3 regions of the Kineococcus sp. NPDC059986 genome follow, and region 2 is predicted to be linked to each of the others. Evidence: riboswitches for the same ligand, from Rfam matches in the RefSeq annotation. Region 2 holds a riboswitch; each other region holds the start of a gene.

Region 1 (3,230 bases), on a different contig from region 2:
AGGCGCAGGCCGCCGAGCAGGACGTGGCGGCGTCCGCGCCCATGGTCGCCGACGAGGTCGGACCCGACGACATCGCCGAGGTCATCGCGGGCTGGACGGGGATCCCCGCCGGCCGGCTGCTGGAGGGCGAGACCGAGAAGCTGCTGCGCATGGAGGAGTTCCTCGGTGCCCGCCTCATCGGCCAGAGCGCCGCGGTGCAAGCCGTCTCGGACGCCGTGCGGCGCTCGCGGGCCGGGGTGAACGACCCCGACCGGCCGACCGGGTCGTTCCTGTTCCTCGGTCCGACCGGGGTCGGGAAGACGGAACTGGCCAAGGCCCTGGCCGACTTCCTCTTCGACGACGAACGCGCCATGGTCCGCATCGACATGAGCGAGTACTCCGAGAAGCACGCCGTCGCGCGGCTCGTCGGTGCGCCTCCGGGGTACGTCGGGTACGAGGAGGGCGGTCAGCTCACCGAGGCCGTCCGACGGCGGCCGTACTCGGTCGTGCTGCTCGACGAGGTCGAGAAGGCGCACCCGGAGGTGTTCGACATCCTCCTGCAGGTGCTCGACGACGGTCGCCTCACCGACGGTCAGGGCCGCACCGTGGACTTCCGCAACGTCATCCTCGTGCTGACCTCGAACCTCGGGTCGCAGTACCTCGTCGACCCGGACCTGTCGCGGGCGACCAAGCACGACGCCGTCATGTCGGCCGTCCGGGCGAACTTCAAGCCGGAGTTCCTCAACCGGCTCGACGACGTGGTGGTGTTCGACCCGCTGTCGACGCAGGAACTGTCGCGCATCGTCGAACTGCAGGTGCAGAAGATGGCCGACCGCCTCGCCGACCGCCGACTGGTCCTCGACGTGAGCGACGCGGCGAAGGACTGGCTCGCCATCTCCGGCTACGACCCCGCCTACGGGGCCCGGCCGCTGCGCCGCCTCGTGCAGCGCGAGATCGGCGACCGCCTCGCCCGGGCGATCCTGTCCGGGGAGGTCCGGGACGGGGACACCGTCGAGGTGGACGTCGCGCGCGGCAGCTTCGACCTCGACGACCCGGCGTCGAGCTCGTCCGGGCTCGTCGTGCGGCGGGCGGAGAACGCCGTCTCGATCTGAGACGCCGTCGGGCAGGTGGGGACGGGGCTCCCCGGTGACGACCACCGTCACCGGGGAGCCCCGTCCCGTTCCCGGGGAACGTCTCTCGGCGGTTGACACGACGCGTGTCCTCCGGGCACGGTGATCCCGAACACCATCCAGAGCGGCTGAGAGACCTGGCTCGACGACGCCGCAGCAACCCCCCTGCCCTGCAGGGTGCGGGTGCTCCCGCCAGGGACGATGGAGGGCACGGAATGACGCAGGACCGCACCACCGAGCAGTTCTCCCGGCTGCACCGGCGTCGGCACGTCGACCTCGGTCGGTGTGCGTCGTCGCGCTGTCGCTGCGCGCGCTGAGTCCCCGAACCCCTTCCCGCACGCCCAGCCGAACCCCGCCGTCCCGCCGTGGGCGGCACCGCCCTGCCCTGGAGGCCCCCGTGAGCACCACGTCCACCGCCGTCCCCGCCGACACGACCGACGCGAAGTTCGCCGGCTACGCCGACCCGTCCCGCCTCGTCAGCACCGACTGGCTCGCCGAGAACCTCGGCCGGGAGGGGATCGTCGTCGTCGAGAGCGACGAGGACGTCCTGCTGTGGAGCACCGGCCACATCCCCGGGTCGGTGACCGTCGACTGGCACACCGAGCTGAACGACCCCGTGACCCGGGACTACGTGGACGGAAAGGGGTTCGCCGAGCTGCTGTCCCGCAAGGGGATTCGCCGGGACGACACGGTCGTCTTCTACGGTGACAAGAACAACTGGTGGGCGGCCTACGCCCTGTGGGTCTTCACGTTGTTCGGTCACGAGGACGTCCGCCTGCTCGACGGTGGCCGGGCGAAGTGGATCGCCGAGGGTCGCGGGACGACGACGGACGCCCCCGAACCCGAGCGCACCGACCACCCCGTCGTGGAACGCGACGACACCACCGTTCGTGCCTTCGCGGCGGACGTCCGCGAGCACCGGGGTGGGCTCGTCGACGTGCGGTCGCCGCAGGAGTACTCCGGGGAGCGCACCCACATGCCCGACTACCCGCAGGAGGGCACCCTGCGCGGCGGTCACATCGCCGGCGCCGCCAACGTCCCCTGGGCGAAGGCCGCGAACGAGGACGGGACCTTCAAGGACCGGGCCGCCCTCGAGGCGATCTACCTCGAGGGCGCGGGCCTGAACGCGCAGCAGCCCACCATCTCCTACTGCCGCATCGGGGAACGGTCGAGCCACACCTGGTTCGTGCTGACCCACCTGCTCGGTCTGCCCGACGTCCGGAACTACGACGGCAGCTGGACCGAGTGGGGCAACGCGGTCCGCGCGCCCATCGTCGTCGGCACCGACCCCGGCCCGCGCTGACCTCCGGCCCTGGACCGGGACCGCCCGGCGGTCTGTGGGGTCATCCTATCTACGGAAGAGTAGATAAGATGACCTCGTCCGGGGACCCGGACGGCTCGGTGCCGCGGAGACGCGGCGGTGGGCACCACGCGACGAGGGGTGAGCCCGATGGACCGGATCCTGTTCGGGGCGGCGTACTACGACGAGTACCTGCCCACCGACCGCACCGCGACCGACATGGCGCTGATGCGCGACGCGCACTTCACCGTCATCCGCATCGCGGAGTCGACGTGGAGCACCCTGGAACCCCGGCCGGGCGTCTTCGACTTCACCCACGTCGACCGGGCCCTCGACGCGGCCGAGGCCTTCGGCCTGCAGGTCGTCGTCGGCACCCCGACGTACGCGGTGCCGGCGTGGCTCGTGGCGACGTACCCCGAGGTCCTCGCCGTCACCGACGCGACCGACACCCCCCGGTACGGCGCGCGGCAGATCATGGACATCACGGCCCCGGCCTTCCGCCTGCACTCCGAGCGCGTCATCCGCGCCCTGGCCGAGCGGACCGCGGGTCGGCAGCACGTCATCGGCTTCCAGGTCGACAACGAGACGAAGTACTACGGCGCGGCCTCGCGGTCCGTCCAGCGCGGGTTCGTGCGACACCTGCGCGAGCAGTTCGGCGACGACCTCGACGCGCTCAACCGGGCCTACGGCCTGGACTACTGGTCCAACCGCGTCGACGCGTGGGAGGACTTCCCCGACGTGCGCGGCACGATCAACGGGTCGCTGGCGGCGGCCTTCGACGCCTACCGGCGCGGGCTCGTCACCGAGTACCTCGGGTGGCA
Region 2 (3,230 bases):
GCCCCGACGAGCTCGACGCGGTCGGAGAGCTGACGGTGAGCGGGTTCTCGGTGGGCCCGTACCCGCCCGACGCCGGACGGGCGGCGCTCCTGCGTGACGCGGCAGGCCGGGCGCGGACCGCCGACGTCCGCGTCGCCGTCGAGGCCGACGGTGAGGGCGGGAACTGCTGGGCACCGCGACCCTGGCTGCCGGAGGCACCGAGCACGCCCGCTTCGCCGAACCCGACGAACTGGAGTTCCGCCTGCTGGCCGTCGCCCCCGCCGCCCGCCGCCGCGGGCTGGGCGCGCTGCTGCTCGAGGACGCCGTCGCGCAAGCGCGGGCCCGGGGGTTCGCCCGCGTGGTGCTGGACACCGGTGCCCGCAACGAGACCGCCCAACGGCTCTACCACCGGTCGGGTTTCACCCGCCTGCCCGAACGCGAGCACCGCCTGGGCCGCGGGGGTTCCCGGCTCGCCGTCTTCGGCCGGGACGTGGAGCCCGCTCCGGGGCTGCTGGTGCGGTTGGTCCGTCCCGAGGAGTTCGAGGCCGTCTGCCGGCTGGGCCTGGACGCCTACGCCGCCGACGGCGATCTCCCCGACGACGACGCCGGGCAGATCGCCGACGCCGCGACGCGGGCCCGCGAGGCGGAGCTGTGGGTGGCCGTCGACGCCGTCTCCGGCGAACTGCTCGGCACCATGACGCTCCCGCGTCCCGGGCGAGTCCTGAGCTCCCTGACGCTCGACGGCGAGCTCGACCTGCAGCTGCTGGCGACCGCGGTCCCCGCCCGTGGTCGCGGCGTCGGGACAGCGCTGGCCCGGCACGCCGTCGACGTGGCACGTCGGCGCGGACTGCAGCGGGTCGTCCTGAACTCCGGGCCGAGGACGACTGCGGCGCACTCCCTCTGCGCCACCCTCGGGTTCGCGCGACTGCCCGGACGGGAAACCCGCGTCGTCGCCGGTGGCACCCTGCTCGCCCTCGGTGTCGACGTCGTCCCAGTCCTCCACGGGCGCAACGCATCCCCGCGGACGACTCACTGATCTCCGGGCGTCCCGGACCCCCCGCCGCCCCGTCGCGCCGACGGGACGTCGTGGGGTGCTTGGAGAAACCCGACCCCGTGGGCTACCGTTGCACTGTCCATCCAGAGCGACCGAGAGACCTGGCTCGTCGACGTCGCAGCAACCCCCCGAACCATCGGGCGAGGGTGCTTCCGCCAGGACCGATGGGAGTCGCGAGATGAGTTCCTGCACCGCACCCGGGAGCCTGCTGGTCCGCCGGCGCCACGTCGACCTGGGTCGGCTGAGCTCGGCGGTCTGCGCGGGGGTCTGACCCCCGTCCGTCGCGGCCCCGCCCGCGGACGTCCCCTGCGCCGTTGCCGGCGCGGACCTCCGGAGCACCCCTGTGTCACGTCCCACCTCCTCCCTGCCCCGCACCCGTTCACTGGGAATCGTCGGCGCAGGGCCTCGAACTCTCGTCCTCCTGCAGCGTCTCGGTGCCCAGCACACCGCGACCGGTGACGGGTCCGTCCTCGACGTGCACGTGGTGGACCCGTACGACTCCGGCGCCGGCCGGGTGTGGCGCGAGGCCCAGGACCCGTTGCTGTGGATGAACTCGCGGGCCGCGGACATCAGCGTCCTGCCCGACGAGTCCGTCACCGGCCTCGCCGAACCCGTGCTGCGCGGGCCGTCGCTGGCCGGCTGGGTCCAGGAGAACCGCGCCGCCCTCGTGGTGGACGCGGACGCCACCGGCGACGACCTCCTGCGCGAAGAACTGCTGCGCCACGAGCCCGGGTCCTTCACCTCGCGTCGCCTCGCCAGCGGGTACTTCGCCGACGCGTGGGCCCGCACGCTCGCGCAGCTGCCCGCCGGGGTGCGGGTCCACCGGCACGCCCGGACCGTCCTGGACCTGACGGACGACCCCCTCGACGGCCGGCAGGTGCTGCACCTGGCCGGGCAGGAGGAGACCCTGAGGGTCGACGCGGTGCTGCTCGTGCAGGGGCACCTCGACGTCCGGCCCGGCCCCCGCGAACGACGCATCGCGACGTTCGCCCGCGCCCACGGCCTGGCCTACGTCCGCCCGGGCTACACCAGCGAGCAGGACCTCGACGTGCTGCGGCCGGGGTCGGACGTGGTCGTGGTCGGCATGGGTCTGGCCTTCGTCGACCTCGTGGTACGCCTCACCGAGGGCCGCGGCGGGCGGTTCACCGAAGGCCCGGACGGGTCGCTGGACTACCACCCCAGCGGGCGGGAACCCCGGCTGCACGCCGGCTCGCGACGCGGGGTGCCGTACCGCTCGAAGATCGGCTACGAGACCCCGCGGGACCTCGGACTGCCGCGCTACTACTCGTCGCAGACCGTCTCGGACCTGCACGGCGACGCCCCGCTCGACCTGCGGGCGGACCTCTGGCCGCTCATCGCCAAGGAACTGGCCGGGGCCCACTACCGCGAACTGTTCCGCAGCCACCCGGACCGCACCACGCTGGCGGCCACCGAGTTCGACGCCCGGTTCTCCCGCGCGGCCTGGGGTTCGGCCGAGGTCGACGACCTCGTCGAACGCGCCGTCCCCGACCCCGCCGACCGCTTCGACCCCGCCGAGCTGGACCGCCCCCTGGACGGGTGGTGGGGAACCTCGGGCGAGGAGGTCCACGAGCGCGTCCTGCAGCACCTCGAGGACGACCGGACCCGGCGGGCCGACGCGCGCCACTCCCCCGACGCCGCGGCCGTGGCGGCCCTGCTGTCCGCCTACGTCGTCACCGCCGGCCTGCACGCGGCCGGGCGGCTCAACGCCCGGTCCGCGGCCCTCGACGTCGACGGCTGGTGGCACGGCTTCTTCAGCTACGTCGCCAGTGGGCCGCCGCCGCACCGGTTGCGGCAGCTGGCCGCCCTCGCCCGCGCCGGTCTGCTGCGCTTCCTCGGGGCCGGGCTGAACGTCGTCGCCGATCCCGAGACGGGCTCGTTCACCGCGACGTCCGACAGCGGCCCCCACGAGGTGCGGGCGCAGGGGCTCGTCGAGGCTCGGCTGCCCGTCCCGGACCTGGAGTGGACCTCCGACGTGCTGCTGACGCGGTTGCGCGAACGGGGCGACGTCCGGGCCCACCAGGTCCTCGACGGCGAGACACGGCTGTCGAACGGCCGGCTCGTCGTGGACGCCCGGGCCCGGCTGGTCCGCGACGACGGCGCTCCGCACCCGCGGCGCTTCGCCACGGGGGCCTGGGTCTCGGGCGAGGGCGCCGCCGCGGCGTTCGCCCGGCCGGGC
Region 3 (3,230 bases), on a different contig from region 2:
GCGGCCACGGCCTCGCAGAGCATGTCGGCCGAGCACGCCTCGGTGCCGTCGCCACCGGCGGCGGGGTGCAGACCGGCGCGGGTCGTCCCGGCGAACCCGTCGACCGAGACCCCGATGGACTGCCCGTCGAGCACGGCGACGGCCTTGGCCGGCACCAGCGCCTTGGCCGGATCCTCCCGGTAGGAGTCCTTCAACGGCTTCTGCAGGGCCCTGAGCTCGGTCGAATCCACCGGGGAAGCTTAGGCCCGGAGGTGGTACGACCCGCAACCTGCCCGCCCCCCGACCGGTCCAGCACACTGGGCCGCGTGAAGTGGACCACGGCCCTGAAGACCCTCGAGGACGTCGCCGACCGTTGCGCGCACATGCAGCGCCAACCCGAGGGGATCGTGCGCCTGCGGGTGGCCGAGGCGTGGGTCTTCGGCGACCTGCTCGGCCCGCGCCGCGACGACCTGCCCGAGGCCGACGGGGTGCAGGTCGCACTCGTGACGAACGCGGCCGAGGAGGACAGCGCCGCGGGCACGCTGCCGCCGGCGGCGGGCCACTGGCTGGCCGCGTCCGGGCTGGAGACGAAACCCGTCGTCCTGTGGTTCCGCTCGGACCAGGCACCCGTGTGGAACCACGTCGTGGACCGTCCGGTCCGGTTCTGGACGGCGCAGGACGGCCTGGACCACGACGTGCTGGTGCAGCTGCGCGGGGGTGACGGCGAGTCGCTGCGTCCCCCGGCGCCCTCCCCCGCCGAACTCCACGACCGGTTGGTCGCGGAGCGCCGGGTCGGGGTGGAGGCGTTGCGCCGCACGGCGAACGAGTACGACGAGAAGCGCTGGTCGCCGGGTTCGCCGAAGAAGCGCGGGGACGCCCTGGCCGACGCCGCCCTGGGTCTGCTGGCCGTCGAGGACGCCCTCGAGCGGGTCCGGGCTACCCTGCCGGAGTGAGCGAGGAGAAGCTGAGCTACCGCCTGCTGACCGGCCCGGACGACCGCTCGTTCTGCGAGAAGGTGAGCGCCGCCCTCGCCGACGGGTACGTCCTGCACGGCAGCCCGTCGCTCACCACGACCGACGGCCGGACCGTCGCCGCACAGGCCGTCGTGCTCCCCCACGTGGTCGTCCCCCCGCCGTCGCGCAGCTGACGGGCCGCCGGAGAGGAGCTCGCCCCGACCACTCCGGAACCGGTGCTAGGGTTTCACCAGGTCATGAGTGACAGCGTCAAGCCCTGGCTCGCTGTCCGGCAACCCTCCCCCGCGGCGGGGTGCCCCAGGTGAAGACCTGGCCGGACGATCCCGTCCGGCAAGCGCGGACGACCGGACCCGTCGATCACGGCAGTGCTGAACTCCGCGCGCCCGCCGAACGACTCCCGGAGTGATCGCGTGTCCAACGCCCCCGTCCTGCCCGACAAGCCCCGGCGCCGTGGTCTCCTCATCGGCCTGGTCGCCGCCGTGATCGTCGTGATCGTCGTGGTCGTCGCCGTCGTCCTGGGCACCCGTGACGACACCGCGACCACCGCGGCCGGCGGTGGCACCCCCGCCAAGACCGTGAAGATCGGTGTCGCCGACGCCTCGCTGAAGTACTGGTCGACGTACAGGGAGCTCGCGAAGTCGAAGCTGAACGTCGACGTCGAACTGGTGAACTTCTCCGACTACACGCAGCCGAACCCGGCGTTGTCGCAGGACCAGCTGGACCTCAACCAGTTCCAGCACATCCAGTACCTCGCGAACTACAACGCGACCTCCGGCGACGACCTGCAGCCCGTCGGAGCGACGGCCGTGTACCCCCTGCCGCTGTACTCGCTCACGGCGAAGTCCGCCGCCGAACTGCCCGCCGACGCCCAGGTCGCCATCCCCAACGACGCGATCAACGAGGCCCGCGGCCTGCTCGTCCTGCAGAGCGCCGGTCTGGTGACGCTGAAGGACGGCGGCACCGCCTTCTCCAAGGTGAACGACATCGAGTCGGCGAAGGTGAAGGTGACGACCGTCGCCGCGGACCAGACCGCCTCGGCCCTGCAGTCCGGTTCCGTGGCCGCCGCGATCGTCAACAACAACTACGCCACCAAGGCGAAGCTGCCGACGAGCGACATCATCGTCAAGGACGACCCGAGCGACCCAGCTGCGGCGCCCTACGTCAACATCTTCGCGTCTCGCAAGGCCGACACCGGGAACAAGACCTACCTCGACCTGGCGGCGCTGTGGCACGACCCGGCCGTGCAGGAGGTGTTCCTGCAGGAGAACCCGGGCGCGGTCGTCCAGGACACCTCCGCGGCGGACCTGCAGAAGGAACTCACCGAGGTCGAGGCCGACGCGAAGGCCGCCGCGGGCAAGTGAACACGCTCATCTCGCTGACGGACGTCAGCAAGACCTTCGACCGTCGTGGCGGCGCGTCCGTCACGGCGGTCGACGGCGTGTCCCTCGACGTGGCCGAGGGCGAGGTCCTCGCGGTCATCGGGTACTCCGGCGCAGGGAAGTCCACCCTCGTCCGGCTCGTCAACGCGCTCGAGAAGCCGACCGCGGGCAGCGTCCGCGTCGCCGGCCAGGACCTCACGACGTTGTCGGAAGGGGAACTGCGCCAGGCCCGCTCCCGCATCGGGATGATCTTCCAGCAGTTCAACCTGTTCCGGTCCCGGACGGTCGCCGGGAACGTCGCCTACCCGCTGAAGGTGGCGGGCGTCGCGAAGGCCGAACGGGACCGGCGCACCGCCGAACTGCTCGACTTCGTCGGCCTGCTCGACCGCGCGCACGCCTACCCAGAACAGCTGTCCGGCGGTCAGAAGCAGCGCGTCGGCATCGCCCGCGCGCTCGCCACCAACCCGCCGCTCCTGCTGTGCGACGAGGCGACGAGCGCGCTGGACCCCGAGACGACGACCGAGGTGCTCTCGCTCCTGCGACGCGTCAACACCGAACTCGGCGTCACCATCGTCGTCATCACCCACGAGATGGAGGCCGTCCGGCAGATCGCCGACCGCGTCGCCGTGATGGAGCAGGGGCGGGTGGTGGAGGTCGGGAACGTCTACGACGTGTTCTCCGACCCCCAGACCCCTGCGGCGCAGCGCTTCGTGCGCAGCGCGACGCACGACCGGCCCTCGGCGGACACGGTCGCGCGCTTGCGCGCGCACCACCCGGGCCGACTCGTGAGCGTCCGCATCACCGACGAACCGGGACTGCAGCAACGCGTCGACTCGGCGTTCCGGCAGGAGGAGGTCACCGCCGAACTGGTCTACGGCGGGGTCTCGGAGATCCGCGA

Evidence for each region. Region 2 has a riboswitch for S-adenosylmethionine ahead of AB0637_RS10115 (putative leader peptide). Riboswitches for the same ligand answer to the same signal wherever they lie in the genome.
Region 1: linked by a shared signal. The riboswitch ahead of AB0637_RS21255 (sulfurtransferase) and the one ahead of AB0637_RS10115 (putative leader peptide) in region 2 are both predicted to bind S-adenosylmethionine.
Region 3: linked by a shared signal. The riboswitch ahead of AB0637_RS14825 (MetQ/NlpA family ABC transporter substrate-binding protein) and the one ahead of AB0637_RS10115 (putative leader peptide) in region 2 are both predicted to bind S-adenosylmethionine.

Annotation. Positions count from the first base shown of each region.
Region 1 is NZ_JBFBND010000039.1:23,543-26,772, reverse strand. Features, by position in the region: gene clpB (ATP-dependent chaperone ClpB) at 1-1,091, shown strand, start outside; SAM riboswitch class I at 1,222-1,317, shown strand; gene AB0637_RS21255 (sulfurtransferase) at 1,507-2,412, shown strand; gene AB0637_RS21250 (beta-galactosidase) at 2,560-3,230, shown strand, end outside.
Region 2 is NZ_JBFBND010000010.1:107,764-110,993, reverse strand. Features, by position in the region: gene AB0637_RS10120 (GNAT family N-acetyltransferase) at 164-1,015, shown strand; SAM riboswitch class I at 1,110-1,204, shown strand; gene AB0637_RS10115 (putative leader peptide) at 1,212-1,304, shown strand; gene AB0637_RS10110 (FAD/NAD(P)-binding protein) at 1,377-3,230, shown strand, end outside.
Region 3 is NZ_JBFBND010000018.1:69,868-73,097, reverse strand. Features, by position in the region: gene AB0637_RS14840 (OsmC family protein) at 1-230, opposite strand, end outside; gene AB0637_RS14835 (hypothetical protein) at 306-932, shown strand; partial or broken gene AB0637_RS14830 (DUF1737 domain-containing protein) at 929-1,093, shown strand; SAM riboswitch class IV at 1,186-1,296, shown strand; gene AB0637_RS14825 (MetQ/NlpA family ABC transporter substrate-binding protein) at 1,364-2,314, shown strand; gene AB0637_RS14820 (methionine ABC transporter ATP-binding protein) at 2,311-3,230, shown strand, end outside.